Regions from separate parts of the Kitasatospora sp. NPDC058115 genome, predicted to be linked through region 3. Evidence: riboswitches for the same ligand, from Rfam matches in the RefSeq annotation. Region 3 holds a riboswitch; each other region holds the start of a gene.
The links. Region 3 has a riboswitch for cobalamin ahead of ACFVVL_RS21845 (cobalamin biosynthesis protein). Riboswitches for the same ligand answer to the same signal wherever they lie in the genome.
Positions count from the first base shown of each region.

Region 1 (7,681 bases), on a different contig from region 3:
CTTCGTGAGCGGGGGGCCGCAACCCCCTGCGGGCTTCAGCGCAGCAGGACCGAGAGGAGCTCGGCGAGGGTCGGGCCCGAGTCCGCGGGATGACGCAGCTGCTTGCTGTCGATCACCGTGTAGTGATTGGTGCGGCCGTTGCGCTGGTGACTGAGGTAGCCGGCCTCTTCGAGGTCGACGATGATCCGCTGGACGGCGCGCTCGGTGAGCAGGCACTGGGCGGCGAGGTCACGCACCCGGATGCCGGGGTCGCGGGCGATCTGGACGAGCACGCGGGCGTGATTGGTCAGGAACGTCCACTGCCGCGCGAGAGGGGTGCCGTCGTCCATGGGCCGATTATACGTCCGGCGATTCACGACGATCAAAACACGACACTATTTTCGTGCAATGGTTGACAGGCATTGCCCGGGGGCGAACAGTGGAGGCACGTCAAGACCCGCACCGCCCGCGCAGCCACCGTCGCGCGGAGCCCTCCCGGGAGTTGGTCCCGTGACCCAGATGACCCGGCACGAACTGGAACGGCTCGCCGCGTTCCTCACCGAGCGCATCGGTGTGCCCCGCGAGCACGGCGACCACGCCGGCGAGGTCGAGCCGCTGCGCCGACGGCTGCGGCACTCCGTCACCGGCATCGACGCCTACCTGGTCGCCGCCGAGGCGGACAGCCCCGCCGCCGTGCACCTGAGGGACGCCGCGCTGGACCTGTGGCAGGGACTGGAGCGCCTCGCCGACGCCTGGGCCGACGCACCCGTCACGGCCGCCGCCGGCGGGGCGCCGGGCGCGGGCCCGAGGGAGGGCCGGCCGTGAGTCCGTGGCTGAAGTCCGAAACCGTCCGGGTCGGGGAGACCGTGGTCTGCCGCTTCTCCGGCGATCTGAGCATGGACAGCGAGGCCGAGGCCGCGGAGGTCCTGCACCTGGCGCTCGACCAGGGTCCGGCGGTGCTGGCCGTCGACCTCGCCGACGTGGGGCTCTTCACCTCCAGCGGCCTCAACCTGCTCCTCATCACCCGCCGCAGGGCCCTGGCCGCCGGGATCCCCCTCGTCCTGATCGCCCCCTGCCCGATGGCCCGCCGGGTGCTGGACCTCACCGACGCCGCACCCCTCTTCCCCGTCCACGCCACCGCCGAGGAAGCCGACCGCCACGGCCGCACCGCACCCGCCCGGCGGCACGCCGCCTCGCGCGAGAGCTGAGCGGACCGTCAGCTCTCCCAGTCGACGGATGCCACCGCCCCGTGCCGGGTCGCTCCGACGGCGAGTATCTGGTCGCTGAGATCGGGTTCGAACACGTAGTCCAGGACGACCGGCGGCCGGTCGGACACCCCGCCCAGCCACAGCCCGACGCCGTTCAGACGCATGGCCGCGACGAAGGCCGCCGTCCCGACCTCGTCGCCCGCCGCCTCCCGGACGAGACGGCCGGCCGCCCCGCTGCCCTCCAGCTCCTCCAGGTGGAAGTCGACGAAGGAGCGGTCCCCGTCCAGGTACGTTCGCAGAGCCGCACGCGCGGCCGCGTCGAGCGCCGGCAGGCCGGTGAGGCACGCGGCGAGATCGTCCAGCTCCCCGGCGTCCGGCGCACTGGACGGCCCGGCCCACAGCAGGACCTCGACCTCGTCGTCCCCCACCTGCGAGGTGCCCCGCCAGATGATGTCGGTGTCGCGGAGCGCACCGGTGTCCACGTGCCCGAAGTGGGCGTGCTCAAGGGCCTTCATGCGAGACGTTCCGCCTTCCTGTGGTGCCGGCCCGTCGCGCGAACAGGCGGCGCCCGGATCGGCGTCCACCGCGGCCGGAGTGATTCAGGGGGCATCCTAGGCACCGGCCGGTCCCGCGCGGTCGCCGGGCATAATGGCCCGATGCTGGAACTGCTGCCGGGGACCGGCGTCACCCTGCCGGACGGGGCCGGGACGCTCGGGTTCGGGACGACGCCCCAGGAGGCCTCCGCGATGCTCGCGGCGACGCCCGGGAGCCACCGGGCGCGGCAGTGCGCGGCGCCGGCCCGCGCCGACTTCGCATCGCTGCGGGACGCCCACGACGCGTGGCTCGCCGGAATCCTCTTCGACCCGGCCTGGAACACGGTCGGGGTCTTCGGTGATCTCGCGCTGACCGTCGCCGGCGGCGGTCCGGGCCGCGCCGACGGCCTCGCCCAGGTGATCGTCGAGGCCGGCGCGCGCCCGGGCCCGAGGGGGGAGCACCCCGTGGTCTGGGACGGCGTGGACCTGTTCGGGCACCCCGCCGCGGACGTCGTCTCCGTCCTGCCGGGATCGGCCCGCCCCTCCTCCCCGACCGCCGACGACGTGACGGTGCCGGAGCTCGGGCTCCGGCTCCACCGGTCCTCCCCCTCCGCGACCCGGTGGTCGCGGCTGGCCCTGCTGGCCACGCCCACCGGGTGGGAACGGTGCTGCCCGGGGACGTTCGCGTGCGCGGAGGGCGGCAACGGCCTCGCGCCCCTCTTCGGCGAGTGGCTGTCCCCGTGACGGCCCCGCACCGGGCGCCGTCGGCCCGGTGGCGCCCGCAGGAGCGCGGGCACCACCGGCCGACGCGTCCCGCGCGCTACGCGTTCGGGTCCCACTCCGCGAGCTGCTCCATCGGCTCGGTGTCGCCGGTGTTGTCCAGGCGGTCGAGCGGGATGCGGTCGTAGAAGTACAGGACCAGGTCGCTCGCTGCGCCTCGCATCACCAGGTCACCCGGCGCCGCGTCGGCGGCGAGGTCGTCGCAGCGCACGCCGTCGGCGTCGAGGGTCAGACGCCAGGAGCCGCCCTCGGTCGCGTGCAGGTCGATGGTCGCCGGCTTGAACGGCCACGGGACGGTCGTCGCCGAGACGGTCGTCAGGAACTCGTCGACGCCCTCGACCGCGACGTCCGTCGGCAACGGCTGTGCGGCGCCCAGGGTGAGCCGGACGTCGTAGGTGTGGACGGCGATCTCCTGGATCTGGTGCCGGGCCAGGGCTCCGCTGGTCTCCGGGGCCTGCGAGCGGCCCCACCACGTCCAGCAGCCGCGGTCCGGGCCGGCCTCGCGCAGCGCGGCGAGCATGAGCTCGGTCGACTCGGCGAGCCAGGCGTCCAGGGCCTCCCGGTCGCGGGGCGCGGTCGGGGCGCCCTTCGGGTCCGTCCTCGCCGGGGGCTCGGCACCCGGGCCCGCCGCGACGACGGCGGCCTGACGGCGGCGGCCGTCGCCGAGGTGCTGCGCCAGTTCGCGCAGCGTCCACTCCGGGCATCCGGGGACCTGGACGTCGAGGTCGGGGGCGGACGCGATCGCGGCGCGGAACGCGGCCGAGCGGTCCTCGATCAGCCGCAGGACCTCGGGGAACTCCAAGATTTTTTGCACGACGGTTGTGTATCACGGGGCTCCGGCCGCCGGACAGCGAATTTGTCGGAGCCCGGTCAGAGGCCGCGGCTGCCCGGCCGGGCGGCGCGGTGCCTGCCGTGCCGTGCCGTGCCGACGGGCGGTGGCCCTGGTCGGCGGATGGGTGTGCCCCATCCGGTGGCGGGCCGAGGGTCGGCATGCCGAGGTCGGCCGACGCCTGACCGGTCCGGCGGGATGCGGCTCGGCGCCGTTTGCACAGCACCAGGACGCACCGGTCGAGTGCGTGGAAATCCGGTGGGCGGGAAAGGCCGTCCGGCAGGAAAACCGATCACATCCCCATGCCGATGACCGCCCGGCGTAGTCCCCGCGAGCTCCTCCCGCATCTCAGGAGAACCGGGAACGGGTGACCGCCGATGACGGAGGTCGCCGCAGATCGACCCACCGTCAGCGAGTCAATGGCGGTCCGCCGGCGAGCCGCTGGTACGACGTCCCCGGACCCATCGGACACCGTGTCAGCTTCTCGGGTTCGGTCGGATCCCCAAAGGGATCTCCTTGCTCGCGCGGCCTTCTCAGGCGTGTTCACATGGGTATTGTGCCCCGGCCACCGCCATGTGCGGTGTACGAACGGGATCGGAATTCGAGGAACTCACGGAGGATGGATTGCGACGGAAACACCTGACCCTGCTGCGGAACGTCGCCCTGTCGGTGCTGGCCGCCACACTGCTGACCGGATTCGTGACACCCCAGGCGGAGGCCGGTGACGAGACCGACCACCGGGGAGGGGGCGGCTGCCCGCACAGCTGCTCGTCCGGGAAGCCGGGCCCTCCGGGACCTCCCGGACCTCAGGGCCCGGCAGGACCGCAGGGACCGGCCGGACCGGCAGGACCCGCCGGACCACAGGGCCCTGCCGGACCTGTGGGACCTGCCGGCCCGGTCGGACCTGCCGGAGCCGTCGGACCGGCCGGACCGGTCGGCCCCGCCGGTCCGGTCGGCCCCGTCGGACCTGCCGGACCTGCGGGGCCGACCCTGCCGACCCAGATCATCCAGACGACCCACACCCTGACCTCCGGACTCAACACGGGAACCACGGCCTGTCCGGCAGGTACCGTCATCACGGGCGGTGGGCTGCGGACGCCCCTCGGCGGCAACAACCTCACGGCCCAGCTGTACGAGTCCTACCCGTCCGCCGCGAACATGTGGACGGTGTCCTTCAACAACTCGGCAGGCACCAGCGGCTCCTACATGGTCTACGCCGTCTGTCTGCCGGTGACGTGACCCGGGCGGAACCTCTTCTGACGCCAAGTCGCCTTCGGCCCGCCGGCGCACCGTTCGGGTGAGCTCGGCGGGCCTCGGCGATCCGCATCCGGCGGTGAACGGGCCAGGGGCGGACCCCTGCCGCTCAACGGCACCTCACGGAGCCGTCCGCCTGCTCCCACCGCCGGCGGTCGCGACCGTCCCGCCCCCGACGGACACCGCGCCGCGCTGCCACGACAACGACCCGGCCGACGATCTCGCCCGGCGGGTGCGGCCCGCACCGCGGCCCGCGACGTCACCACCCTCCCCTGGCCCCCGGCACCGGCCACCGCCGAGGGCGCGCACGTCGTGGCCGCGCGCTGCGTCCGTCATGGGCTTCCGCCGTCCGCTGCGTCGAGTGCCGCGGCGCGGGCGAGGAGTTCGTCACGGCCGACGGCGTCGCCGGCCGCCGAGGCGACGACCGTCCGGGCCCGGCCGCGCTCGACGATCCGGCGCATGGTCCGCCCGGGATCCGCGAGGGCCGTCGTCGAGGCGAGGACGAGGTCCGCCGCCTGGGCGAGCGGCTCGTGGTGGGTGTTGACGCCGTCCCGGTTGTGCAGGTCGGTGGAGAGCGTCAGGCCGGCCTCGCGCAGCAGCGGCAGCGCGAAGGCGCGCGGAGGGGTGCTCGGCACGTGGGCGTGGGGGCGCTGCGCGGCCGGCGCCAGGACGGTGTCCTCGGGCAGCCGGTCGGCACCGACCTGACCACGCCTGATACCTTGCCATCGCCGTGGTGTTCGGGAAACCGGTTCGAGTCCGGTGCGGCCCTCGCCACTGTTGCCGCGGAGTACCGCGGCCCTCGCTGACCGGCTTCGCCAGCGGTCAGGGCCACTGGGACGGCTCGAAGAGCCCCCCGGGAAGGTCGGCTGCGGTGCGTCGATGCGGAAGCCAGGAGACCGGCCACGGCGCGACATGTTCCACGAGGGTTTTGGAGAACACGTGCCCCGCGCTTTGCCGTACCCGTTTGTGTCCATACGTTCCGCACGCCCCGCAGGTCGGGTACGTGCCGGCCGGGCGGTCGCGGCCGTCCTTTTCACCGGCGTGCTCGGTGCCTGCGCGGGCGCCCCCGCGCCCGTCGCGTCCACGGCGACGGGCGGAAGTGCCGAGCCGGTCAGCCTGGTCAACTGCGGGACCACCGTGACGGTCGGCGCGCCGCCCGAGCGGCTGGTGACGCTCAACCAGGGGGCCACCGAGGTCGCCCTGGCCCTCGGCCTGGAGTCCCGGATGGCCGGTACCGCCTATCTCGACAACGCCGTCCCGGAGAAGTGGAAGGCGGCCTACGACTCCGTTCCGGTGCTCTCCGAGGACTACCCGACGAAGGAGAAGCTCCTCGCGGCCCGTCCCGACTTCCTCTACGCCTCCTACTCCAGCGCGTTCACCGAGAAGGTCGCGGGCAGCCGGGAGGAGCTGCGCGGCCAGGGCATGCCGTCGTACCTGTCCCCGTTCGGCTGCACGGACAAGAGCCAGGTGCCGCCGACGACCTGGCAGGCGATGTGGGGCGAACTGAACGACGTCGCCAGGGTGTTCGGCGTCCCGGAGCGGGCCGCCGCCATCCAGCGGGAGCAGGAGAAGCAGCTGGCCGGGTTCAGGGCGACGGCCGCGGGCAAGGACCTGAAGGTCCTGTGGTTCGACTCGGACACCAAGGCGCCGTACGTCGGCGCCGGCCACGGCGGGCCGCAGCTGGTGCTCGACGCCGTGGGCGCCCGCAACGTCTTCGCGGACCTGCCCGGCGCCTGGCAGAGCGTGAGCTGGGAGAAGGTCGTCGCCGCGGATCCGGACGCCATCGTGCTCGCGGACGCCGACTGGGACACCGCCCGGTCCAAGATCGACTACCTGGAGAACGACCCGGTGCTGAGCAGGCTCACCGCCGTGCAGCGCAAGGCCTTCGTGGTGGTGCCGTTCTCGGAGTCGACGCCCGGCGTGCTGCTCGCCGACGGCGCCGCCCGGGTGTCGGCCGGGCTGGGCCTGCTGCGCCCGGGTTCATGACCGCCGCACCCCGCCCCGCCGTGCGGCCCGCCGGTCCGGGCCGCACGGTGGCGGCCCTGGCCGTCGCCGCCGCCCTGCTCCTGGCCACCATGCTCCTCGGTCTGGCCGTCGGCTCGCAGCACGAGCCGGTCCGGACGGTGTTCGAGGTCGTGGTGCGCCGTCTCGGACTGGGCGACCCGCACGTGACGCTGCTGGACGACCAGATCGTCTGGCAGTTGCGGCTGCCCCGGGTGCTGGGAGCGGCCGCGACCGGCGCCGGCCTCGCGGTCTGCGGCGCCGTGCTGCAGACCCTGACCGGCAACGACCTGGCCGACCCCTTCCTGCTCGGGATCTCGGACGGGGCCGCCGCCGGCGCGGTCACCGTGATCGTCCTCGGCGTCGGCGTGTCCGGCGCCGTGGGCACCGGCGCGGTGGCGATCGCCGCGTTCGCCGGTGCCCTGCTCGCGGCCGTCGTCGTGCTGGCCCTGGCCGCCGCGCGCACCCGGACGCTGCCGACCACCCGGACCGTGCTCGCCGGCATCGCCGTGGGCCAGATGTGCGGGGCCTACACCTCGTTCGTCGTGCTGGTCCTCGGGGACCGCAACGCGGCGCGCGGCGTCATGGAGTGGACGCTGGGCTCGGTCGCCGGCGTGCGATGGCCCACCGCCGTCCTCCTGACCGCGGTCGCGCTGATCGGCATCACGGTCCTGGCCTCCTCGGCCCGCGACCTGGACGCCTTCGCGTTCGGCGAGACCGCCGCCCGCTCCCTCGGCGTCCACGTCGAGCGCACCCGCTGGGTCCTCGTCGCCACCGCAGCGCTGGTGACCGCGTGCCTGGTCGCCCAGACCGGCGTGATCGGGTTCCTCGGCCTGGTCGTCCCGCACGTGGTCCGCCTCGTCTGCGGACCGCGCCACGCTGTCCTGCTGCCCGTGTCGGCGCTGGTGGGCGCATCCCTCCTGGTCGGCAGCGACATCGTGGCGCGCTCGGTCCTCCCCGACCGGGAGCTCCCCGTCGGCATCATCACGGCCGGGCTCGGAGCACCCTTCTTCGCCTGGCTCCTGTGGCGCCAGGGCCGGGCCGACGGGAGCGGACAGTGACGGCGACACCCCCCGTCGAGCTCCGTGCCGAGGGCC
Region 1 covers NZ_JBHVTL010000036.1:78,883-86,563, reverse strand. The annotation lists gene ACFVVL_RS31095 (helix-turn-helix transcriptional regulator) at 36-329, opposite strand; gene ACFVVL_RS31090 (hypothetical protein) at 490-804, shown strand; gene ACFVVL_RS31085 (STAS domain-containing protein) at 801-1,187, shown strand; gene ACFVVL_RS31080 (DUF2004 domain-containing protein) at 1,196-1,702, opposite strand; gene ACFVVL_RS31075 (hypothetical protein) at 1,844-2,464, shown strand; gene ACFVVL_RS31070 (maleylpyruvate isomerase N-terminal domain-containing protein) at 2,541-3,314, opposite strand; gene ACFVVL_RS31065 (hypothetical protein) at 4,209-4,568, shown strand; gene ACFVVL_RS31060 (hypothetical protein) at 4,916-5,218, opposite strand; cobalamin riboswitch at 5,298-5,503, shown strand; gene ACFVVL_RS31055 (ABC transporter substrate-binding protein) at 5,625-6,569, shown strand; gene ACFVVL_RS31050 (FecCD family ABC transporter permease) at 6,566-7,645, shown strand; gene ACFVVL_RS31045 (ABC transporter ATP-binding protein) at 7,642-7,681, shown strand, end outside.
Region 1: it holds a riboswitch for cobalamin, as region 3 does, so the genes downstream of both, ACFVVL_RS31055 (ABC transporter substrate-binding protein) here and ACFVVL_RS21845 (cobalamin biosynthesis protein) in region 3, are expected to answer to the same signal.

Region 2 (7,681 bases), on a different contig from region 3:
CGCGGCCCGGGCCGTCTTCACCGAACTGCACGGCCTGCTCTCCGGGCCCGCTCTGGAGTACGTGGAGAAGGTCACCGGCAGGACCGCCGCCCACCCCGGGGAGCCGTGATGATCCGTCCGCCCGCCGACCTGTTGGTGCGCGCCGGCGCCGTGCATACCCTCGTCCCCGGCGAGGCCCCGCGGCGCGCGGTCGCCGTCACCGGCGGCCGGATCACCGCGCTCTCCCCCGACCCGCACGGTCTGGACGCGCTCGCCGGTCCGGCCACCGAGTTCGTCGACGCGCCGCACGGCACCGTGCTGCCCGCCTTCGACGACACCCACACCCATCTGGTCCTGGCCGGCCACAGCGTGTCCGGCGTCCCCGTCCACCGGGCCGCCGACCTCGCCGGATTCCTCGCCCTGATCCGCGAGCGCGCCGCCCGCACCCCGGCCGGCGGATGGATCCTCACCACCGTGAACTGGCAGGAGGTGAACCTCGCCGAGCAGCGGCTGCCCACCACCGGGGAACTGGACGGCGCCACCGCCGACCACCCGGTGCTGGTGCGCCGCGGCGCCTACAACATGGTGCTCAACTCGGCGGCGCTGCGGCTGGCCGGCATCACCGCCGCCACCCCCGACCCGCCCGGCGGCGTGATCGAGCGCGACGCGGCCGGCCGGCTCACCGGGCGGCTGATCGACAAGGCGACCCAGCTCGCCGAACGCGTCCTGCCCCGGCCCGGGCTCGACGAGCGGATCGACGGCCTGCGCGCCGCGTCCGCCGACTACGCCGCCACCGGGATCGGCACCGTCCGCGACTGCCTGGTCCCGGTCGAGGACCTCGACGTGCTGCGTGCCGCCCGCGACCGCGGCGCGCTCGCCGTCCGGGTCCGGGCCCTGGTCTCCGGCTTCGCCGTCCGCACCCCGGCGGAGGTGGACGGGCTGCTGGACCGGGTCGTGGCCTGGCGCGCCGCCGGCCACGAGGACGACCGGCTCTCCGTCTGGGGGGTGAAGTTCGGCATCGACGGCGGCTTCGAGGCGGGCGCGCTGGAGGAGCCGTACCAGGGGCGGCCGTGCTACCACGGGCGGCTGCTCTGGGAGCCCGGGGAGCTGACGGAGGCCGTCGACCGGGTGGCCGGGCGCGGCCTGCGGGTCGGGGTGCACGCCTGGGGCGACCGCGGGCTGCGCGTCCTGCTCGACGTCTACGAGGAGGTGCTCGCGCGCCGCCCCGGCCTGCCCGCCGGCACTCTGGTCGTCGAGCACGCCGGCCTCGCCCGGCCCGACCAGCGCGCCCGGGCCGTTGCCCTCGGCGTCCCGGTGACCGTCCAGCACCCCCTGCTGCACGACGGCGCGCGCACCCAGCAGCGGGCCTGGGGCGCCGAACGCACCGGTGCGCTGTTCCCGCTGCGCGAGTGGCTCGACGAGGGCGCGCAGCTCTCCGCCGGTTCGGACTTCCCGGTCGGCCCGTACGGCGCGATGCTCTCGGTGTGGGGCATGACCACCCGGGCCACCGTGGCCGGGGTGATCGGCGCCGAGCACGCCATCGGGCGCGCCGAGGCGATCGCCCTGCACACCGTCAACGCCGCCCGGCTGACCGGCGAGAGCGACACCCGCGGCACCCTGCGCCCGGGCGCGCTCGCCGATCTGACGCTGTGGCCCGCCGATCCGCTGAGCTGCCCGGTCGAGGAGCTGCGCGACCTGCTGCCCGAGCGCACCGTGATCGGCGGGCGGACGGTGCACCGGCGCCGAGCCGCCGGGCCGGCCCGGCGGCTCAGGCCGGACGCACCTCCTGGAGCAGTCCCCAGGTGAAGTCCGCGGTGCAGGCACACGGCCGGCCGTCGGTGTCCGGCGCGGTGAAGTCCAGCCGGAACCTGGTGGGCGCGCTGCCCTCGCGCGGAACGGCGGGCGGGAACGCGGCGCCCAGGTCGGCCACCACACAGCTCCACGGCGTCAGATCGGCGAGCGTGCGCAGCACCGTCGGCCGGCTGCCCGGCGCCCGCACCAGCCAGGCGTTCAGTTCCGCCCCGCCCGGCGCGAGGAGCACCTCGAAGCGCAGGTCGGGCCAGAGCGGCAGCGCCCACTGCCGTGCGGTGCAGACGAGGTCCCCGACGCGCCGCGGCAGCACCGCCTCCGGCGCGCCGAGCACGGCCGTCCAACGCCGCCCGCCGGACGGGAACCCCGGCGCGCGCACCATCGCCTGCCACCGCTTGTTCGCCTCGCGCATGCCCGCGCGCGTCGCCCCCAGCCGGCGCAGCGCCTCCTCGACCGGCTCCGGCCGGAAGTCCGCCATCCGGCGCAGCAGCACCAGCTGGAACTCCGTCACCCCGAACCCGTGGACCGCCACCCCGGCAGGCTACCCGCCCGCGGCGCCGCGCGGCCCGCACGCCACCGGCGGCGCGGCCGGAAGCGCCTGTCGTGGCGCCGCCACGAGAGCCCCGGGCCCGTGCCGACCCCCGGAAGGGCGGGCGCGCACCGCGGGGTGTGCGCGCCCGCGGCCGCGTCAGCCCGTGAGTTCCCCGCGCAGGCGGCGGGCGGCGGTGACCAGGTTCTCCAGGGAGGCGCGGGTCTCCGGCCAGCCGCGGGTCTTCAGGCCGCAGTCGGGGTTGACCCAGAGCCGCTCGGCGGGGATCGCGGCCAGGCCGGTGCGCAGCAGCCGCTCGGCCTCGTCGGCGCTCGGCACGCGCGGGGAGTGGATGTCCCACACGCCGGGGCCGACCTCGCGCGGGTACCCGGCGGCGGCGAGTTCGCCGGCGACCCGCATGTGGGAGCGGGTGGCCTCCAGGGAGATGACGTCCGCGTCGAGGTCGTCGATGGCCGTCATGATCGCGCCGAACTCGGCGTAGCACATGTGGGTGTGGATCTGGGTGTCGGCGCGGACCCCGGAGGTGGCGAGGCGGAACGCCTCCGTCGCCCAGGCCAGGTAGCCGGGGCGGCCGTCGGCGCGCAGCGGCAGGGTCTCGCGCAGGGCGGGTTCGTCGACCTGGACGACGGCGGCGCCGGCGGCCTCCAGGTCGGCGACCTCGTCGCGCAGGGCCAGGGCGACCTGGCGGGCGGTGTCGGCGAGCGGCTGGTCGTCGCGGACGAAGGACCACGCGAGCCTGGTGACCGGGCCGGTGAGCATGCCCTTGACCGGGCGGTCGGTGAGGCCCTGGGCGTAGCGGAACCAGTCGACCGTCATCGGGCCCGGGCGGGAGACGTCGCCGGCGAGGACCGGCGGGCGGACGTAGCGGGTGCCGTAGGACTGCACCCAGCCGTGCCGGGTGGCGAGGAAGCCGGTGAGCTGTTCGGCGAAGTACTGGACCATGTCGTTGCGTTCGGGCTCGCCGTGCACCAGGACGTCCAGCCCGGCCTTCTCCTGGAAGGCGATCACCTCGCGGACCTCGGCCCGGATCCGCTCGCGGTAGGCGGCGGCGTCGGTCCGCCCGGCGGTGAGGTCGGCGCGGGCGGCCCGCAGTTCGGCGGTCTGTGGGAAGGAGCCGATCGTGGTGGTGGGCAGCAGCGGCAGCCCGAGCCGGGCGCGCTGGGCCCCGGCGCGCCCGGGGTGGGCCGGGGTCCGGCGGGCGTCCTCGGCGGTGACGGCGGCGGTGCGGGCGCGCACGGCGGGGTCGCGGGTGATCGGGGAGGCGGCCCGGGAGGCCAGGTGGGCGCGGTTGGCGGCGAGTTCGGCGGCGATCGCGCCGGTGCCCTCGCGCAGACCGCGCGCGAGCAGCGCGGTCTCCTCGGCCTTCTGCCGGGCGAAGGCGAGCCAGCGGGCGAGCTGCGGGTCGAGGTCCCGCTCGGCGGTGGCGTCGACCGGCACGTGCAGCAGGGAGCAGGACGGCGCCACGTCCACGTGGCCGGCCAGGCCGAGCAGGGTGGCCAGGGTGGCGAGCGAGGCCTCCAGGTCGTTGATCCAGATGTTGCGGCCGTCGACGACGCCCGCCACCAGGCGCTTGCCGGGCAGTCCGCCGACGGCGGCGAGGTCGTCCAGATTGGCGGCGGCCGGCCCGGTGAAGTCCAGTGCCAGCCCCTCCACGGGCGCCGCGGCCAGCACCGGAAGCGCCTCGCCGAGGCGGTCGAAGTAGCTCGCGACCAGCAGCTTCGGCCGGTCGGTGCGGGCGCCGAGCTCGCGGTAGGCGCGGGCGACGGCGTTCAGTTCGGCCGGGGTGCGGTCCTGGACGAGCGCGGGCTCGTCCAGCTGCACCCAGTCCGCGCCGGCCGCGTGCAGGTCGGCGAGGAGTTCGGCGTAGACGGGCAGCAGCCGGTCCAGCAGGGTGAGCGGCCGGAAGTCCTCCGCGACGCCGGGGGCGGGCTCGGCCAGCAGCAGGTAGGTGACCGGGCCCACCAGCACCGGGCGGGCCTCGTGGCCGGCGGCGAGCGCCTCGGCGAGTTCGCCGACCGCCTTGCCGGAGTTGGCGGTGAAGGCGGTGTCCGGCCCCAGTTCGGGGACGAGGTAGTGGTAGTTGGTGTCGAACCACTTGGTCATCTCCAGCGGCGCGGCGTCCTGGGTGCCGCGCGCCATGGCGAAGTAGCCGTCGAGCGGGTCGGCGTCGACGGCGGCCCGGTGGCGGGCGGGGACGGCGCCGACGGCGACGGTGGTGTCGAGCACGTGGTCGTAGAGCGAGAAGTCGCCGGTGGGGAGTTCGCGCACGCCCGCCCCGGCGAGCTGCGTCCAGTTCTCCCGGCGCAGTCGGGCGGCGGTGGCGTGCAGGGCGTCGGCGGTGACGGTGCCCTTCCAGTAGCCCTCGACCGCCTTCTTGAGCTCCCGGTTCCGGCCCTGCCGGGGGTAGCCGTGGACGGTGGCCAGGGTGGCCGCGGCTGCGGACTTCGCTGTCAAGGGACTCTCCTTCGCGAGTCTTGATCCTCGGTGCCCGGTGACGGGACGAGGGCGCGAAGGGATGACGTACCGGACGGAGGCGCGTTCGCGGCTCCGTGTGCACGCCGACCCGCCCACGAGGTCACCGGGATGGCCGCGCGCGATCGGTCGCGCGCGGACAGCGGGCAGGTCTTCGGACTCGCGGGCACGCCCGCCCCCGAAAGGGCGGACACCTACTGGCCGTCGCTTCCCGGGCCGCTCGGGCCCAGTGCGTATGACGGCGGTCGTTCCCGCTCACCGCTGCGGGGCAGTCCCGGACTGGCCAGTCGAAAGGCGTCACCGGGTTCCCTCTTACGACGCGCCTGCCTGGCGGGCAGGGCGAACCAGCTGCACGGTCAGCGTAGACGCAGGACGGCGGCCCCGTCACGGAATTCCGTGACGCCCCCCCGGTACCGCGTCCGGGGCGTCCGGAGCCGGCCGGGACGGGCGAACGCGTGGTGCCCGGCCCTCGGGGGCGGCGCCCCCGGGCGCGCGGCACGGTGACAAGCGCCCTTCCGCCGCCGCCCGGTCGGTCGTACGGTCACCATCGGCCGACCGTTTCCGACCGCCGCTCCCCTTCCAGGAGGGCCCATGGAACCCCGCTGCCCCTACACCCACGTCCTCGACACCCGCGGCACCGCCCTGCACACCGAGGCCGCCCATCTGCGCTCCCACGGCCCGGCCGTCCGGGTCGAGCTCCCCGGCCGCGTCCTGGCCTGGTCGGTGACCCGGGCCGACGTCGCCCGGAAGCTGCTCACCGACCCCCGGCTCGCCAAGAACGCCCGCCACCACTGGCCCGACTGGATCGACGGCCGGGTCGGCCCCGACTGGCCGCTGGCCAGCTGGGTCGCGGTGGAGTCGATGTTCACCAGCGACGGCGCGGACCACCTCCGGCTGCGCACCCTCACCGCGCCCTCGTTCGGCCCGCGCCGGGTGGAGGCGCTGCGGCCCCGGGTGCGGGCGATCGCCGCCGCCCTGGTCGACGCGCTGCGCGGCGCCGCGCCCGGCGCGACCGTCGACCTGCACACCGGCCTCTCCTACCCGTTGCCGACCACGCTGATCTGCGACCTGTTCGGCGTCCCCGAGGAGCAGCGGGCGGAGGTGCGCCGGGTGGTGGACGGCGTCCTGGCGACCGACGCCACCCCCGAGCACGCCAAGGGCGTCCTCGACGACCTGTTCGCCGCCATGGCCCGCCTCGCCGCCACCAAGCGGGCGGCGCCGGGCGACGACATGACCAGCGAGCTGATCGCCACCCGTGACGCCCAGGGGTCCCGGCTCAGCGAGTCGGAGCTGGTCTCCACCCTGATCCTGATGATCGGCGCCGGGTCGGAGACCACCGTCAACCTCATCGACCACACGGTGGCGCTGCTGCTCTCGCACCCCGGGCAGCTGGCGCTGATCCGCTCCGGCGCGGCGACCTGGCGCGACGCCATCGAGGAGTCGCTGCGCCTGGAGGCGCCGGTGATGCACCTGCCGATGTACTTCGCCGCCGCGGACATCGACCTCGGCGAGGGCGTGCTGATCCGGGCCGGCGAGCCGGTCCTGTTCGCCTTCGGCGCGGCCGGGCGGGATCCGGCCCTGCACCCCGACCGGCCGGAGGAGTTCGACCTCACCCGGTCCGACAAGACCCATCTGGCCTTCGGCCACGGCCGGCACTACTGCCTGGGCGCGGTGCTCGGCACGATGGAGGCCGAGGAGGCGCTGAGCGCCCTGTTCGGCGCCTTCCCCGACGTCGAACTCGCGCTGCCGCCGGAGGGGCTGCTCCCGCAGGAGTCGTTCATCGTGAACGCCCTGCGGTCCCTGCCGGTCCGGCTCGGCCCGGCCGCCGGCTAGGCCCCGCCCCGTCCCGTCCCCGCAGGCGGTTGTCGGTGGGGCGGTTGTCGGTGGGGCCGTCTACCGTACGCCCATGGACGATCACGTCACCGCCGTACGCCTGGAGCCCTGGTCCGAGGCGGACGCGGCGCTGCTGTCCGCCCTCAACGCGCCGGAGTTGATGGCCCACCTCGGCGGCCCGGAGAGCGGGGAGCAGGTGGCCCGCCGTCACCGTCGCTACGTCGACCTCAGTGCCCGGCCCGCCGCCGCGGGGCGGATGTTCCGGATCGTGCTGCCGGACGGCGCGGCGGCGGGCAGCATCGGGTTCTGGGAGCGCACGGGGGAGGGCGGGCCGGTGTACGAGACCGGTTGGACGGTGCTGCCGGCCTTCCAGGGCCGGGGCGTGGCGAAGGCCGCCACCCGTGCGGTGGTGGCCGAGGCCCGGGCCGCCGGGCTCCACCGGTACCTGCACGCCTTCCCCTCGGTGGACAACGCCGCGTCCAACGCGGTCTGCCGGGGCACGGGCTTCGAGCTGCTGGGCGTGCGGGAGTTCGAGTACCCGCCGGGCCGGCCGATGCGCGGCAACGACTGGCGCTTCGACCTCCGTCCGGCCTGACGGAGGAGGCCGGGAGGCAGGCGGGGAAGGAGGCCGGGGTGCCCCGGTCCGGGGCACCCCGGCGGGGATCAGCCGGTGGTGGTGCGGCGGCGCAGCAGGAAGACCCCGGCGGCGGTGGCCAGGGCCGCGGCTCCGCCGACGGCGGCGACCTGGGGGTTGATCATCGGCACGGCCTCGGCGGGCGCGGCGCCGCCGCACTCGGCGTGGCCGATGACCAGGTCGGCGGCGTTGAGGATCGGCAGCAGGCTGATCCGCACGGCGTTGGCGCTGAGTATGCCGTTGGCGTCGGTGCGCTGCTCGTTGAGGAGGATGGTGCCGACCCCGGGGATGTCGATCCCGGTGTTGGGCCCGGCGCCGGCCTGCAGGTTGATCGCGGGCAGGAGCGGGAGCTTGACGCTGCCCCCCGCGATGACGCCGGAGCCGGTGGCGCCGGCCGGGGTCGC
Region 2 covers NZ_JBHVTL010000010.1:150,480-158,160, forward strand. The annotation lists gene ACFVVL_RS13375 (PaaX family transcriptional regulator C-terminal domain-containing protein) at 1-109, shown strand, start outside; gene ACFVVL_RS13380 (amidohydrolase) at 109-1,785, shown strand; gene ACFVVL_RS13385 (hypothetical protein) at 1,748-2,320, opposite strand; gene metE (5-methyltetrahydropteroyltriglutamate--homocysteine S-methyltransferase) at 2,477-4,792, opposite strand; cobalamin riboswitch at 4,938-5,174, opposite strand; gene ACFVVL_RS13395 (cytochrome P450) at 5,402-6,643, shown strand; gene ACFVVL_RS13400 (GNAT family N-acetyltransferase) at 6,717-7,238, shown strand; gene ACFVVL_RS13405 (choice-of-anchor P family protein) at 7,307-7,681, opposite strand, start outside.
Region 2: it holds a riboswitch for cobalamin, as region 3 does, so the genes downstream of both, metE (5-methyltetrahydropteroyltriglutamate--homocysteine S-methyltransferase) here and ACFVVL_RS21845 (cobalamin biosynthesis protein) in region 3, are expected to answer to the same signal.

Region 3 (7,681 bases):
CGGGCGGGCGGCCAGCCAGGCCCGGTACTCGGCGCGGGCCGGGCCGGGCGAGTAGTCGGCGCAGGCGCTCAGCAGCTCCAGCGCGCTCTGCTCGATGTGGCCGGCGGCGGTCTGCGCGACGGTGCAGATCTCCTCCAGCTTGGCCCGCACCGCCCAGTTCCCGAGCGGGGAGAGCTCGGCCGCGTTGTCCCGGCGGGTCAGCGCGCCGACGGCGGCCAGGCCGTCCAGCATCCAGTCCAGGACGGCGGCGACGTCGGCGGGCGAGGCCGGGGTGTCGATCTGCGGCTCGCGGCAGGTGCCGCGGACGGCGGAGACGGCGGAGGCCGCGTGCGGGACCGGCGAGAGGCCGAAGGCACCCTCGCCGCCGCCGACCCGGCGCTCGTCCAGGCCGCGCCGGAGCAGCTCCAGCAGCTCGATGTCGGCCACCGGGCCGTCCACCAGGTGGAGGAAGGAGAGCAGCTGCGGGGCCTGGTCGACGGCCTGCCCGGCGAGCACCGCGAAGACGCCGCGCAGGGCGGCGGGCGGCACCGGGGCGAGCAGCGTCCAGGCGTCGAACAGGGCCGACCAGCCGCGGACCACCGCCTCGTCGTCGTGTTCCCAGGCGTGCAGGCGCCAGCCGGGGCCGGCACCGCCGTCCCGGGCCTCGACCAGGCCGACCAGCAGGGCCTGGCCCCACGCTTTGGCGGCGGCGCCCACCGTCATGGCGAGGGCGCGGCCGGCGGCGCGGGCGTCGTCGGGGAGCAGCTCGCCGCGCTTGTCGACCTCGTCGAGTTCGCCGGCCCAGCGGGCGATCCGGACGGCGTCGACCAGCATGCGGCGGGCCAGCGGGGCGAGTTCGGCGGGGGCGGGGAAGCCCTCCGGCACGGGGACCCGGCCACGGCCGGGTGCGGGGGCGGGGCCTCGTCGGCGGGGTACGCCCGGGGCCCCCGGCCTGGCGCCGGCGGGGCGGTGGGCCGTTCCGGGGAGACGGGTCACCGTCGCACCGGTACCGATCGTCGGCGGGAGCGGGGCATCACGGTCGCGCGGATTCCGAGACGTCACGTCGAGCAGTCTTCCCCTTGTACCGGCCATCTGTCACATCCGGTTGTCCGCGCGGGGCGGGCGGGGGGCGCGGGGGCTCGACAAGATCGGGCAACAGAGGCCAAACCGACTGGCCTGATCTTTGTGGCGGGTCCATGCCACGAAGAACGGGTGCGCCGCGGAATTCCGCGCGAGGGGGGGATCGGAACGGCTCAGCAGAACGGAGTGAGCCAGCGGCGCAGGGTCTCGGCGTAGCGGTCGGGGGCGGTGTTCCAGAGCGCGGCGTGATCACCCCCGGGAAAGGCCTGGAGGTTGACCACGTCCGGTCGGCGGCGGGCGAGGCGCTCGGCCGCCGCGAACGGGGCCACCGGGTCGTCCGGGCCGTGCAGCACCAGGGTCGGCACCCGCAGGTCGGTCCCCTCGGCGATGCGGGCGAAGTCGGCCAGATCCACGCCGGTGCGGCCCTGCGCCGCGAGCGCGCCCAGTTCGGCGGCCGCGCCCCGGAAGCCGGAGCGGGCGGCGTCCCGGCGGGCGGTGGCCGGCCAGTCCAGCACCGGCGAGTCCAGGACCAGGCTGCTGATCGAGGGGGCGAGGTCCGAGCGGGCGGCGGTCTGCAGGGCCATCGTGGCGCCGAGCGACCAGCCGTGGAGCACCACCCGGCCCGCGCCGGCGTCCAGGGCGGTGCGCACCGCCGCCTCGACGTCCCGCCACTCGGTCTCGCCGAAGTGGCCGAGGCCGTCCGGGGAGGCCGGGGCGCCGGCGTCACCGCGGTAGGTGACGACCAGGGCGGGCAGGCCGAGGCGCTGCAGCTCGGGGAGGACGGGCAGGGCCTGGGTCCGGTCGGCGTCCGGGCCGTGCACCAGGACCACCCAGGTGCCGCGCTTGCCGTCCAGCCGCCACGCGGGCATCGCGCCGAGTTCGCCCTCGACGGCGGTCTCGGCGAACGGCAGCCCGAGCGCCCGGCCCGGGTCGCCGAGGTGGACCCGGGGGGTGAAGCGGACCTCGGTGCCGGGGGCGAGGGTGCCCCGGTCCGCGCGCACCAGCCGGCGGGTGACCCCCTTCTCGTCACTGTGCAGGACCTCCTCGACGACCGCGTGACCGTCCTCGCCCCACTCGACGGCCCAGCGGCCGGGGCGCTCGCTCACCGGCGTGCGGGTGAAGGTGACCCGCCCCGCGCCGAGGGCCTGGACGAGCACCGGGCCGGTCCGGACGCGGGCGGCCCCGGCCGGGCGGACCATCCGCTCGGACGCCCGGCGGCCGATCACCAGGACGGCGGCCCCGGTGCCGACGGCGGCGGCCGCCACGGTGGCCGCGATTCCCCAACGCATACTCGCTCCCCGGTGCTCGGTGTCTGGCTCGGTCTCCGGTCTCGCTGTCCCGACCCACCCTCAGTCCACTCGCGCGGGCGGGGGGAGGCCAGCAGGACACGGCCGTACGGGTAGTTCCGGGAGGAAAATCACATGGCTGCGGCGGGGCGGCCCGGCGTGTGACCAACACCCCCGACGACCTCGGTTGACTCCCGGTTCGGGCCCGTGATGGGATCCTTCAGCCAATACGGAGGCATGCAGAGGAAGCCGGTGCGAGTCCGGCGCGGTCCCGCCACTGTCACCGGGGAGCACGACCGGAACACGCCACGGCGGGCCGTCAGAAGCCGCTGGAAGGCCCGGGAGGTGCGTTCGACCCGGAAGCCAGGAGACTCTCGCCGCCGGTTCGTCGATCCAGGGCGCGGACCCTGAGTGAGGACACGCACGCGATGCTGCGCCCTGCCGTGCGCCCGTTGACCCGGGCCGCCGCCTTCGGCGCCGGCGCGGTGGCCGGGTACCTGGCCGACGCCCGGTTCGCCGACCCGCGCCGCGGCCACCCGGTGGCCGGCTTCGGCACCGCCGCCGCCCGGCTGGAACGCCTGCTCTGGCGCGACCACCGCGGCGTCGGCACCGCCTTCACCGCCCTGGCCGTGGGCACCGTCGCGGCCGGCGCCCTCGCCGCCGACCGGCTGCTGGCCCGCCGCCCGCCCGCCCGGGCCGCCCTCGCCGCCGCCGCGACCTGGACGGTGCTCGGCGGCACCTCGCTGACCCGGGAGGCCCGCACCATCGGCCGTTCGCTGGCGGCCGGCCACCTGACGGCGGCCCGGGAGCGGCTGCCGCACCTGTGCGGACGCGACCCGAGCGCGCTGGACGAGCAGCAGCTGGCCCGCGCGGTCGTCGAGTCGGTGGCCGAGAACACCGCCGACGCCGTGGTCAACGCCCTGGTCTGGGGCGGCCTCGCGGGCACCCCGGGCCTGCTGGCGTTCCGCGCGGTGAACACCCTGGACGCGATGGTCGGTCACCGCTCGCCCCGCTACGCCCGGTTCGGCTGGGCCTCGGCGCGGCTGGACGACGTGGCGGGCTGGCCCGGCGCGCGGCTGACCGCGCTGCTGACGGTGGCCGCCGCCCCCGAACCGCGCACCGCCTGGCGGGTCTGGCGGCGCGACGGCTCGGCGCACCCCAGCCCGAACGCCGGTCAGGCCGAGTCGGCGTTCGCCGGCGCGGTGGGCGTGCGCCTCGGCGGGACGCTGCACTACGGCGAGCGGGTGGAGCACCGCCCCGTGCTGGGCGGGGAGCTGCGGCCGGTCGGGGTGGACGACATCGAACGGGCCTGTGTGCTCTCCCGGCGGGTGAGCGCGCTGGCCCTGGGTACGACGGTCGCCGGGCACCTGCTGCTCCGGGCGGCCCTGGGCGGGATGCGGAGGAGTGGGGCATGAGCAAGGCGCTGCTGGTCGCCGGGACGACCTCGGACGCCGGCAAGAGCGTGGTCACCGCGGGCATCTGCCGCTGGCTGGCCCGGCAGGGTGTCGCGGTCGCGCCGTTCAAGGCGCAGAACATGTCGCTGAACTCCTTCGTCACCGCCGACGGCGCCGAGATCGGCCGCGCGCAGGCGATGCAGGCGCAGGCGGCCCGGGTGGAGCCGGAGGCGGCGATGAACCCGGTGCTGCTCAAGCCCGGGGCCGACGGCCGCAGCCAGGTGGTGCTGCTGGGCCGGCCGGTCGCCGAGGTCGGCGCGCTGGACTACCGCGAGCGCAAGCCGGTGCTGCTGGAACGCGCCCTGGAGTGCCTGGCGGACCTGCGCCGGCGCTTCGACGTGGTGGTCTGCGAGGGCGCGGGATCGCCCGCCGAGATCAACCTGCGCGACCGCGACATCGCCAACATGGGCCTGGCCACCGCCGCCGGCCTGCCGGTCGTGGTGGTCGGCGACATCGACCGCGGCGGGGTGTTCGCGGCGATGTACGGGACGCTGGCGCTGCTGTCGGCCGAGGACCAGCGGCATGTGGCGGGCTGGTTCGTCAACAAGTTCCGCGGCGACGCGCGGCTGCTCGCGCCGGGCCTGGAGATGCTGCGCGAGCTGACCGGCCGTCCGGTGCTCGGCACCCTGCCGATGCTGGCGGACCTGTGGCTGGACGCCGAGGACTCGCTCGACCTGTCCACCGTCGTCGACCGGACGGCCGCGCGCGGCCCGCTCGGCGCGGACGTGCTGCGGGTGGCCGTGCTGCGCTTCCCCCGGCTGTCCAACTTCACCGACCTGGACGCGCTCGCCCAGGAGCCCGGCGTGCTGGTCCGCTGGGCCACCCGCCCGGAGGAACTGGCCGACGCCGACCTCGTCGTGCTGCCCGGTACCCGGGCCACCGTCGCGGACCTCGCCTGGCTGCGCGAACGCGGCCTGGAGCCGGTGCTGAGGGCCCGGGCGGCGGCCGGGCAGCCGCTGCTCGGCGTCTGCGGCGGCTACCAGATGCTGGCGCACTCGATCGTGGACGAGGTCGAGTCGGGGGCGGGCGCGGTGGACGGCCTCGGGCTGCTGCCGACCCGGGTGCGGTTCGGCGCGGAGAAGGTGCTCGCCCGGCCGGTCGGCGAGGCGTACGGGGAGCGGGTCGAGGGCTACGAGATCCACCACGGCATCGTCACGGTCGAGGGCGGCGAGCCCTTCCTCGACGGGTGCCGGGCGGGCCAGGTGTGGGGAACCACCTGGCACGGGGCGCTGGAGAACGACGGCTTCCGCCGCGCGCTGCTGCGCGAGGTCGCGGCGGCCGCCGGCCGGGCGTTCGTGCCGGCGCCGGACACCTCCTTCGCGGCCGCGCGGGAGGCCCGGCTGGACCGGCTGGGCGAGCTGATCGAGGAGCACGCGGACACCGACGCGTTGTGGAAGCTGATCGAGGGCGGGGTGCCGGCGGCCGGATCGCTGCCGTTCCTTGCGCCCGGGGCCCCTGGGAGCATGCATGAGTGACGTCCGATACCCGTTCACCGCGATCGTCGGCATGGCCGACCTGCGGCTCGGCCTGCTGCTGAACGCCGTCTCCCCCGCCGTCGGCGGGGTGCTGGTGCGCGGCGAGAAGGGCACCGCCAAGTCGACCATGGTGCGCGCGCTGGCCGGGCTGCTGCCGTCCATCACGACCGTCGACGACTGCCGCTTCGCCTGCGACCCGGCGGCGCCGGACCCGCAGTGCCCGGACGGCGCGCACACCGGCACCCCGGCCTCCTCCGAGCGTCCGGCCCGGCTGGTCGAGCTGCCGGTCGGCGTCTCCGAGGACCGCATCGTCGGCTCGCTGGACCTGGAGCGGGCGCTCGCCGAGGGCGTCAAGGCCTACGAGCCGGGCCTGCTCGCCCGGGCGCACCGCGGCGTGCTCTACATCGACGAGGTGAACCTGCTCCAGGACCACGTGGTGGACCTGCTGCTGGACGCCGCCGCGATGGGCCGCTCCTACGTGGAGCGCGAGGGCGTCTCGGTGCGGCACGCGGCGCGCTTCCTGCTGGTCGGCACGATGAACCCGGAGGAGGGCGAGCTGCGGCCGCAGCTGCTCGACCGGTTCGGCCTGACGGTGGAGATCGCCGCGACCCGGGAGCCGGCCGAGCGCGCCGAGGTGGTGCGCCGCCGGCTGGCCCACGACGCCGACCCGGCCGCGTTCGCCGCCCGCTTCACCGAGGACGAGCGCGCGCTGGCGGACCGGATCACCGCCGCGCGCGAGCTGCTGCCCGAGGTGGAGCTGACCGACGCGGCGCTGCGCCGGATCACCGCCGTCTGCGCGGCGTTCGAGGTGGACGGGCTGCGCGCGGACATCGTGATGGCGCGCACCGCCGTCGCGCTGGCCGCCTGGGCGGGGCGCACCGAGGTCCTGACGGAGGACGTCCGCACGGCCGCCCGGCTGGCGCTGCCGCACCGCCGGCGGCGCAACCCGTTCGACGCGCCCGGGCTGGACGAGGAGCAGCTCGACCGGGTGCTGGAGGAGCAGGCCGAGCAGGAGCAGGAGCAGGAGCCCCGACCCGCGCCGGAGGACGCCGAGGGCCCCGGGGACGACCCGGGCCCGGAGGGCGGTCCGGAGGGCGGTCCGGACGGCGACGGCCCGCAGGACGGCGGCCCCGACGGCGGCGGTGGCGGCGGCGCGCCGGAGCCCTCCGGCCCCGACGGCCCGCCGCTGGAGTCGGCCGGCCCGGCCGACGGGCAGGACGGCGCCGCCCCGCAGCCCGTCCCGGCGCAGCACCCCTCCCCCGCCCGGGAGTCGGCGCCGGTCGCGGCCGGCGACCCGTACCGCACCCGGCTGTTCGCGGTGGACGGCACCGGGCGCGGCGCCGAGGGCCGCCGCTCCCCCGCCGAGACCGACGGCGGCCACACCGTCCGGGCCCGCCGCCCGCGCGGCCGGCTCGCCCGGCTGCACCTGAGCGCCACGCTGCGCGCCGCCGCCCCGCACCAGGTGGCGCGCGGGCGGTCCTCGCGCGCGCTGGTGCTGCACAAGGACGACTTCCGCGAGCAGGTGCGCCAGGGCCGGGAGTCCAACCTGGTGCTGTTCGTGGTGGACGCCTCCGGTTCGATGGCGGCCCGGCAGCGGATGACCGCCGTCAAGGGCGCGGTGCTGTCGCTGCTGATGGACGCCTACCAGCGCCGCGACAAGATCGGCATGATCACCTTCCGGGGCGCCTCGGCCGAGCTGGCGCTGCCGCCCACCTCCTCGGTGGAGGTCGGCGCGGCCCGGCTGGAGTCGCTGCCCACCGGCGGGCGCACCCCGCTGGCGGCCGGCCTGCTGCGGGCCCACGAGGTGCTGCGGGTCGAGCGGCTGCGCGACCCGGACCGCCGCCCGCTGCTGGTCGTGGTGACCGACGGCCGGGCCACCGGCGGCGGCCGGGACGCCGTCGCGCAGGCGCACCGGGCGGCCGGGCTGCTGGCCGCGCAGGGCGTGGCGAGCGTGGTGCTGGACTGCGAGTCCGGCCCGGTCCGGCTCGGCCTGGCGCGCACCCTGGCCACCCGGCTGCGGGCCACCGCCGTGACCCTGGACGAGCTGCGCGCCGACGGCGTCGCCTCGCTCGTCCGCGAGAACCGTCCGACCACCAACGCAGCGCGAAAGGCGGCCTGAGCCGACATGCCCAAGGGTGTCCCCGAGAGCGTCCCCGACGACGGCCTGACGACCCGTCAGCGCCGTACCCTGCCGATCACCGCCGTGCACACCGGCCCCGGGAAGGGCAAGTCCACCGCCGCCTTCGGCATGGCGCTGCGCGCCTGGAACCAGGGCTGGCCGGTCGGGGTGTTCCAGTTCGTGAAGTCCGCCAAGTGGAAGGTGGGCGAGGAGAACGCGCTGCGGGTGCTCGGCGCCTCCGGCGAGGGCGGCACCGTCGCCTGGCACAAGATGGGGTCCGGCTGGTCC
Region 3 covers NZ_JBHVTL010000020.1:75,186-82,866, forward strand. The annotation lists gene ACFVVL_RS21835 (hypothetical protein) at 1-1,071, opposite strand, end outside; gene ACFVVL_RS21840 (alpha/beta hydrolase family protein) at 1,233-2,348, opposite strand; cobalamin riboswitch at 2,561-2,740, shown strand; gene ACFVVL_RS21845 (cobalamin biosynthesis protein) at 2,774-3,760, shown strand; gene ACFVVL_RS21850 (cobyric acid synthase) at 3,757-5,274, shown strand; gene ACFVVL_RS21855 (putative cobaltochelatase) at 5,267-7,393, shown strand; gene cobO (cob(I)yrinic acid a,c-diamide adenosyltransferase) at 7,400-7,681, shown strand, end outside.

Region 4 (7,681 bases), on a different contig from region 3:
TACCCGGCCGCGGCGTCCGCCGGGCTTCCGGGCGGGCCGCCGGGCGGCCCGCCGACGGTGCCGGTGCCGGTCGTCCCGCCGGGCCCGCCCGCGCCCGCGCCCGCCCCGGCCACCGTTCCCGCGCCCGCTCCGGCGCCTGCTCCCGCGCCTGCGCCCGTTCCGGTGGCGCCGGTGCCCGCCGGATCCACCGGCCACTTCGTGCTGCCGTCCGGCGCGCCCGTCCAGCTGCCCGCCCGCCCGCCGCAGCGGCAGCACGCGGCCACCGGCCCGATCGCGGTGCTGCTGATCGGTCCGGCCGGCGCCGGCAAGACCACCGTCGCCCGCCACTGGGCCGAGCGGCGCCCCACCCCGACCGCGCACATCAGCCTCGACGACGTCCGCGAGTGGGTGCAGTCCGGCTTCGCCAACCCGCAGTCCGGCTGGAACAACGCCTCCGAGGCGCAGTACCGGCTGGCCCGCCGGACCTGCGGCTTCGCCTGCCGCAACTACCTCGCCAACGGCATCTCCTGCATCATCGACGACGCCGTCTTCCCCGACCGCCCCGCCATCGGCCTCGGCGGCTGGAAGCGGCACATCGGCCCCGGCATGATCCCCGTGGTGCTGCTGCCCAGCCTGGACTCGGTGCTCAGCCGCAACGCCAGGCGCGGCGGCAACCGCCGGCTGGACGACGAGGAGGTGGCCCGGATCCACGGCCGGATGGCCGGCTGGTACAACTCCGGGCTGCCGATCATCGACAACTCCCACCTCGACGTGGCCGCCACGGCCGCCGAACTCGACCGGGTGATCCTGGCCCGGCTGATGGGCATGCCGGTGCGCTGAGCGCCGCCGCCGGCCCGCCCGCGCTGTCGGTGCCGGCTGCGATGATGGACGGGTCCTGAACGAACCACCGGGGGGAGCCGCGCCCGTGCCGGAAGGCCACATCATCCACCGCCTCGCCGCCGAGAACCACCGCGCCTTCGGCGGCCGGCCGGTCCGCGCCAGCAGCCCGCAGGGCCGCTTCGCGGACGGCGCCAAGCTGATCGACGGACGGGAGCTGGTCGCGGCCGAGGCCACCGGCAAGCACCTCTTCCTCGGCTTCGGCGAGGACGCCTGGGTGCACGTCCACCTCGGCCTGTACGGCGGCTTCACCTTCGGCGACACCGTCGACGGCCAGGTGCCGGAGCCGGTCGGCCTGGTCCGGCTGCGCCTGGAGAACGACGAGCACTACGCCGACCTGCGCGGCCCCAACACCTGCGCCCTGATCACCGACGCCGAGAAGGCCGCCGTCGCCGCCCGCCTCGGCCCGGACCCGCTGCGCGCCGACGCCGACCCGGACGCCGCCTGGCGGCGGATGACCGGCAGCCGCACGACCGTCGCCGCCCTGCTGATGGACCAGAAGGTGCTGGCCGGCGTCGGCAACGTCTACCGCGCCGAGGTGCTGTTCCGGCACGGCATCGACCCCCAGCTGCCCGGCCGCTCCCTGCGCCGCGCCGAGTGGGACGCCATCTGGGCCGACCTGGTCGCCCTGATGCGCGAGGGCACCGCCGCCGGCCGCATCGACACCGTCCGCCCCGAGCACACGCCCGAGGCGATGAACCGCCCCCCGCGCGTCGACGACCACGGCGGCGAGGTCTACGTCTACCGCCGCGCCGGCCAGCCCTGCCTGATCTGCGCCACCGACATCCGCACCGAGGAACACGCCTCCCGCAACCTCTTCTGGTGCCCCACCTGCCAACCACCCCGCCCGACCACCTGACCCGCCCTCAACTCTGACCGTAGGAAGGGCCCGTCGGCCTGTGGATGGCGGGTCCGTCGGGGTGTCCGGGTCGGGTGGTGAAGCTGATGCTGGTGCGGCGGGGGCCGGTGTGGAGGGTGAGGGTGCGGTGGGGGAGCGCCGTCGGGGTCGCGGCCGGGGTGGTGAGCCAGTGGGCGACGGCGGAGCCGAGGAGGAGCGGGTCGAGCCGGGGAACGGGGGTGCCCCAGGGGCGGTCGGCGCGGGCTTCCAGGAGGAGGCCGCCGGGCAGCCGCAGCAGGTGGTGGTCCGGGCCGAGGGCGGCGACGGCGACGGTGAGGCGCGGGAGCTCGGCCGCGCCGGCGGTGGCGGCGAGCCACGCCTCGGCGGGCTGTTCGGTGTCGCTCCCGGTGCGGGCCAGGACGTCGGCGGTGCGCCGCAGCACGGGGCTGGGTTCGTCGTCGGCGACGGCGAGGAAGCCGCGCGCGGTGGGCCGGCCGGGGCCGACGGGGTAGCGGCGCAGGTGGATCGCGGTGCCCTCGCCGGTGGCCACGACGTCGTAGGCGGTGGGCCGTTCGGCGGCGAGCGGGACCGGCCGCGGGTGGGGCAGCGGCAGGGGGTCGCCGGGCGGTGCCTCGATGCCGGGCAGGTAGGAGAGGAAGATTTCGCGCAGTATCCGGGCGGACTCCCCGCGGCGGCCGAGTGAGCGGTCGGTGACGGGGCGCAGGGCGGCCGGGTCCTGCTCGGCCGCCGCCCGTTCGAGCTGGGTGAGCAGGTCGCCGTCGGGGTCGAGGGCCGGAGCGGCCCGGCCGAAGGCGTAGGTGGGGGAGCGGGGGTCGAGTTCGGCGGCGCCGGTGGCGACCAGCAGGGTGCGGCGTTCGAGGGCGGCGGCGTAGAAGGAGACCGAGCCGTGGTCGCCGATCACGCAGTCGGCGGCGATCAGCGCGGCCTGCCAGCCCCGGTCCGGCGGGACGAGCCGCAGGCCGCGGCGTTCGGCCGGGGCGAGCAGGGCGCGCAGGTCGTGCCGGGCCCAGACGTTGGGGTGCAGGACGGCGGCGACGGTGTACTCGTCGGCGGGCAGCTGTTCGACCAGCCGCAGCGGCAGGCCGGGGTGACGGCCGAGCAGCGAGTGCCCGCTCCAGGTGGAGGTGACCACGACGAGGCGACGGCCGTCGACCGCGCCGAGGGCGGTCCGGTGGCCGTCGCGTGCGCCGAGGCCGCCGAGCATCCGGTCGAAGCAGGGGTCGCCGACCTCGCGGGCGCGGGGCAGCGCCTCGGGGCAGGCAGCCCGCAGGCGGTCGAACTGCTCGCGGTGGGAGAGGCCGATGACGGCGGGGAAGACCCGTCCGCGATGGGTGAGTTCGTGTCGGGAGAGCCCGGCGGCGGTCACCGTGTCGCCGGTGGACTCGGGGACCAGACGGTTGTAGCCGGCGCCGTGCGGGAGGACGACGAGGGGTGCGCGCAGCCGGTGCATCGAGGCGTGGACGGCGCAGGCGACGGCGAGGTCGAAGCGCTGCCGGACGGCCTCCCGCCAGGGCAGGACGGTGAGGCCGGGCTGGGCGCGGAGGTGGTCGTCGAGTCCGGCGGTGAACGCGGAGCCGGGGTTGACGGTGACGGCGAAGCCGATGCCGTCCAGCTCGCGCAGTGGTGCGAGGACCTCCAGGACCCTGGTGGCGGAGGTGAGGGTGCGGACCACCGCGAGGACGCGTGCCCGGACCGGCCGGGTGTTCCAGCGGTCGTCGTCGGGCCGGGCCCGGAGCCGGCGGGGGTTCGACACGCCATGATCGTACTCAGCGGGCTCCGGCCGGGCGGGGTGGCCGCCCGGCGGTCAGCCGGCTGCTATGGCGGGGGTGTCGCCGGCGCATTGGTCGAGGAGGGGGCGCAGGGTGGCGTCCACGAGCCGGTAGCGCACGACGCGGCCCTCCTTCTCGCCGGCCACCACGCCGGCGGTGCGCAGGAGGCGCAGGGCCTGGGAGACGGCGGGGTCGCGCATGCCGGTGGCGACGGCGAGGTCGGTGACGGCGAGGGGGCCGGTGCGGTGCAGGGCGAGCAGGAGGGCGAGCCTGCCGGGGTCGGCGAGCAGGGCGAAGCGGTCGGCCCAGGAGCGGACGTGGGCGGTGTCGCCGATCGCGGCGATGGCCTCGCAGACCCGGTGGCCGTCGATGGTGCGGTGGCCCGCGCGGTCGGCCGGTACGAGATGCATGCGGCCCATTCTGGCAGGCGGGAGGTTGTGATCCTGAACACCTGCGTAGGTGCGCAGCCTTGCATGGGTCGCCCCGGGCCCCTACGGTGTTCCCCGCCGTGGTGCTCGGGAAGACCGGTGACGGACCCTCAGGGGTCCCAGTCCGGAGCGGCCCTCGCCACTGTGATCGGGGGAGAGTGTCCGTACCCACGACGCCACTGGGCGCCTCGCGCGCCTGGGAAGGCGGGTACGGGAGCCCCGTAAGCCAGGAGACCGGCCGCGGCATCTCACGAAGTCATTCCACGAGGTGCTGGAGCGTGATCCGCAGATGACCCTGCCCGAAACCGCCGCCGCCGCGGCGTCGCCCGCCGCCCTGCCCGCCTTCCGCTGGCGCCGGGAGGACACCCTTCGCACCGCCGGGCTGCTGGGCGTGATCCTCGCCATGCACGTGGTGGCGTTCGGCACGTTGATCTTCCTGGTGGCGCCGGAGAAGTACGAGGTGGGCACCCAGGTCTTCGGGGTGGGCCTGGGCATCACCGCCTACACCCTCGGCATGCGCCACGCCTTCGACGCCGACCACATCGCGGTGATCGACAACACCACCCGCAAGCTGATGGCGGACGGCAAGCGCCCGGTCTCGGTGGGCTTCTGGTTCGCGCTCGGGCACTCCTCGATGGTGGTGCTGATGGCCGCCCTGGTGGCGGGCGGCGCGCAGCTGGCCAACACGCTGATGGACGACGAGTCGTCCACCCACCAGTGGCTGGGGATGGTCGGCACCTCGGCCTCCGGCGTCTTCCTCTACCTGATCGGCGCGCTGAACCTGGCGGCGCTGTTCGGCATCCTCAGGGTGTTCCGCTCGATGCGCGCCGGCCGGTTCGACGAGGCCGAGCTGGAGGCGCACCTGAACGCGCGCGGCCTGATGGCCCGGGTGCTGAACCGGGCGACCCGCTCGATCACCCGGCCCGGGCAGATGTTCCCGGTCGGCATGGTGCTGGGCCTGGGCTTCGACACCGCGACCGAGGTCACCCTGATGGTGATGGCCGGCTCGGGCGCGGCCTCCGGCCTGCCGTGGTACGCGATCGTCTGCCTGCCGCTGCTGTTCGCGGCCGGGATGAGCCTGTTCGACACGCTGGACGGCACTTTCATGAACTTCGCCTACCAGTGGGCGTTCTCCAACCCGGTGCGGAAGGTGTACTACAACCTGACGATCACCGGGCTCTCCATCGCGGTGGCCTTCGTCATCGGCACCATCGAGCTGGTCGGCGTGCTGCACGAGAAGCTGGACCTCACCGACCCGGTGAGCGGCTGGATCGCGGACATCTCGCTGGACAACGTCGGCTACGCGATCGTCGCCCTGTTCGTGGTGGTCTGGGCCGCCGCCATCGCCTACTGGCGGCTGGCCGGGGTGGAGCGGAAGTGGAGCCCGAAGGCCGCGGAGTAGCGGCCCGGGCGGGAGGCCGGGGCTGCCCGGGTGGGGGCGTTCGGCGGGCGGATCGGGGGCCGGGTTCGTAGGCTCGACGCATGGCTGATGCGTACGCGGGCCGCCGGGAGCGGTTGCGGGAGCACTGCGGTGCCTCCGGGGCCGACGCGGCGCTGATCACCCGGGCGGCGAACGTGCGGTACCTGACCGGCTGCCCGCCGTGCGGGGCGAGCCTGCTGCTGACCCGGGACCGGGTGCTGCTCGCGCTGCCGGACGACCTGCCGCCGGACGACACCGGCGAGCACCTGATCGCCCCCGACGTCACCCGGCTGCCGGTGGCCACCGGTTCCGACACCGCGCTGGCCGCGGCCGCCGCCGCCGCGCGGCTGGGGGCGGCCGGGCTGGCGGTGGAGGAGCACGACCTGACGGTCGCCCGGCACCGGGCGGTGGCCGGGCTGGCCGAGGGGGTGCGGCTGGCGGACGTCGGCCAGGCGGTCGAGCGGCTGCGGGTGGTCAAGGACGAGCACGAGATCGCCGACCTGCGGATCGCCGCCGAGATCGCCGACCAGGCGCTCGGCGAGCTGCTGGAGTCGATCCTGGTCGGGCGCACCGAACGGCACCTGGCGATGGAGCTGGAGCGCCGGATGATCGACCACGGCGCCGACCGGGCGGCCTTCCCGGTCTCGGTCGGCACCGGCAGCCACTCCGGCCAGCCGGCGCACCAGCCCACCGACCGGCGGGTGGAGGAGGGCGACTTCCTGACCGTGGTGCTCGGCGCGCAGTACCGCGGCTACGGGGTGTCCACCGCCCGCACCTTCGTGATCGGAGCGGCCCCCGCGCCCTGGCAGGTCGAGCTGCACCGGCTGGTGTTCCGCGCCCAGCGGGCCGGGCGGGAGGCGCTCGGGCCGGGGGTCGAGCTGTGCGTACCCGACCGGGCTGCGCGGGAGATCCTGGGGGCGGCCGGGCACACCGAGGGCTCCGTGCACCCGATCGGCCACGGCATCGGCCTGGAGATCCGGGAGGCCCCGCGCCTCGGCCCCACGGACATGGGTAAACTGGACAGCCGCGTACCGGTCACCGTCGGCCCGGGGGTCCACCTCCCGGGGCGGGGCGGGGTCCGGATCGAGGACACGCTCGTGGTGCGCCCCCTGGATGAGGGCGGGCCCGAGCTGCTCACCATCACCACCAAGGAGCTCCTCGCCCTGTGACGCAGGTGTGCCACAGGACGCGTCCCTTGGTTCCTTGACAGCTATATCCAGGAGTAAGTGCGCCCGTGGCTTCCACGAACGATCTCAAGAACGGCATGGTCCTCAAGCTGGAGGGCGGCAAGCTCTGGTCCGTCGTCGAGTTCCAGCACGTCAAGCCCGGCAAGGGCCCGGCCTTCGTGCGTACCAAGCTCAAGGAGGTCCTGACGGGCAAGGTCGTCGACAAGACCTTCAACGCGGGCACCAAGGTCGAGACCGCCAACGTCGACAAGCGCACCATGCAGTTCTCGTACAAGGACGGCGAGAACTTCGTGTTCATGGACATGGACACCTACGACCAGCTGGCCATCGAGCCGGTCGTCGTCGGCGACGCCGCCAAGTACCTGCTGGAGGGCTTCGACGCGCTCGTCGCCGTCAACGAGGGTTCGGTGCTCTACATCGAGCTCCCGGCCGCCGTCGAGCTGGTCATCGCCGAGACCGAGCCGGGCGTCCAGGGCGACCGCTCCACCGGTGGCACCAAGCCGGCGACGCTGGAGACCGGCGCCGAGATCCAGGTGCCGCTGTTCATCACCACCGGCGAGAAGGTCAAGGTCGACACCCGCGACGGCAGCTACCTCGGCCGGGTGAAGTAAGTCCGTGTCGTCCGCACGCACCAAGGCCCGCACGCGAGCCTTCCAGATCCTGTTCGAGGCCGACCACCGCGGGGTCGACCCGCTGACGGTCCTCGCCGACTGGGTGGCCCGGGCCCGGGAGCCCAAGCCTGACGAGGGCACCCCGCAGGTCGGCGAGTACACCATGGAGCTGGTCGAGGGGTACGTCCAGCACGCCCGCCGGATCGACGAGCTGATCTCGCAGTACGCGGTCGGCTGGACGCTCGACCGGATGCCGATCGCGGACCGCAACGTCCTGCGGCTCGGCGCGTACGAGCTGATCTGGGAGGACCGCGTCCCCGACGCGGTCGTCCTGGACGAGGCCGTGGAGATCGCCAAGGAGTACTCCACCGACGACTCCCCGGCGTTCGTCAACGGCCTGCTGGCCCGCTTCCTGGAGCTGAAGCCCGGCATCCGCCGCTGACCCCTGCGCACGGCGTGCACCACGGCCGCCGGACCGGAAACGGTCCGGCGGCCGTCGTGCGTGTTCACCCGGTCGGCGTATGGTGGCCT
Region 4 covers NZ_JBHVTL010000035.1:62,700-70,380, forward strand. The annotation lists gene ACFVVL_RS30860 (AAA family ATPase) at 1-819, shown strand, start outside; gene ACFVVL_RS30865 (Fpg/Nei family DNA glycosylase) at 905-1,735, shown strand; gene ACFVVL_RS30870 (hypothetical protein) at 1,743-3,488, opposite strand; gene ACFVVL_RS30875 (ArsR/SmtB family transcription factor) at 3,540-3,914, opposite strand; cobalamin riboswitch at 3,997-4,190, shown strand; gene ACFVVL_RS30880 (HoxN/HupN/NixA family nickel/cobalt transporter) at 4,222-5,334, shown strand; gene ACFVVL_RS30885 (M24 family metallopeptidase) at 5,415-6,521, shown strand; gene efp (elongation factor P) at 6,587-7,150, shown strand; gene nusB (transcription antitermination factor NusB) at 7,155-7,592, shown strand.
Region 4: it holds a riboswitch for cobalamin, as region 3 does, so the genes downstream of both, ACFVVL_RS30880 (HoxN/HupN/NixA family nickel/cobalt transporter) here and ACFVVL_RS21845 (cobalamin biosynthesis protein) in region 3, are expected to answer to the same signal.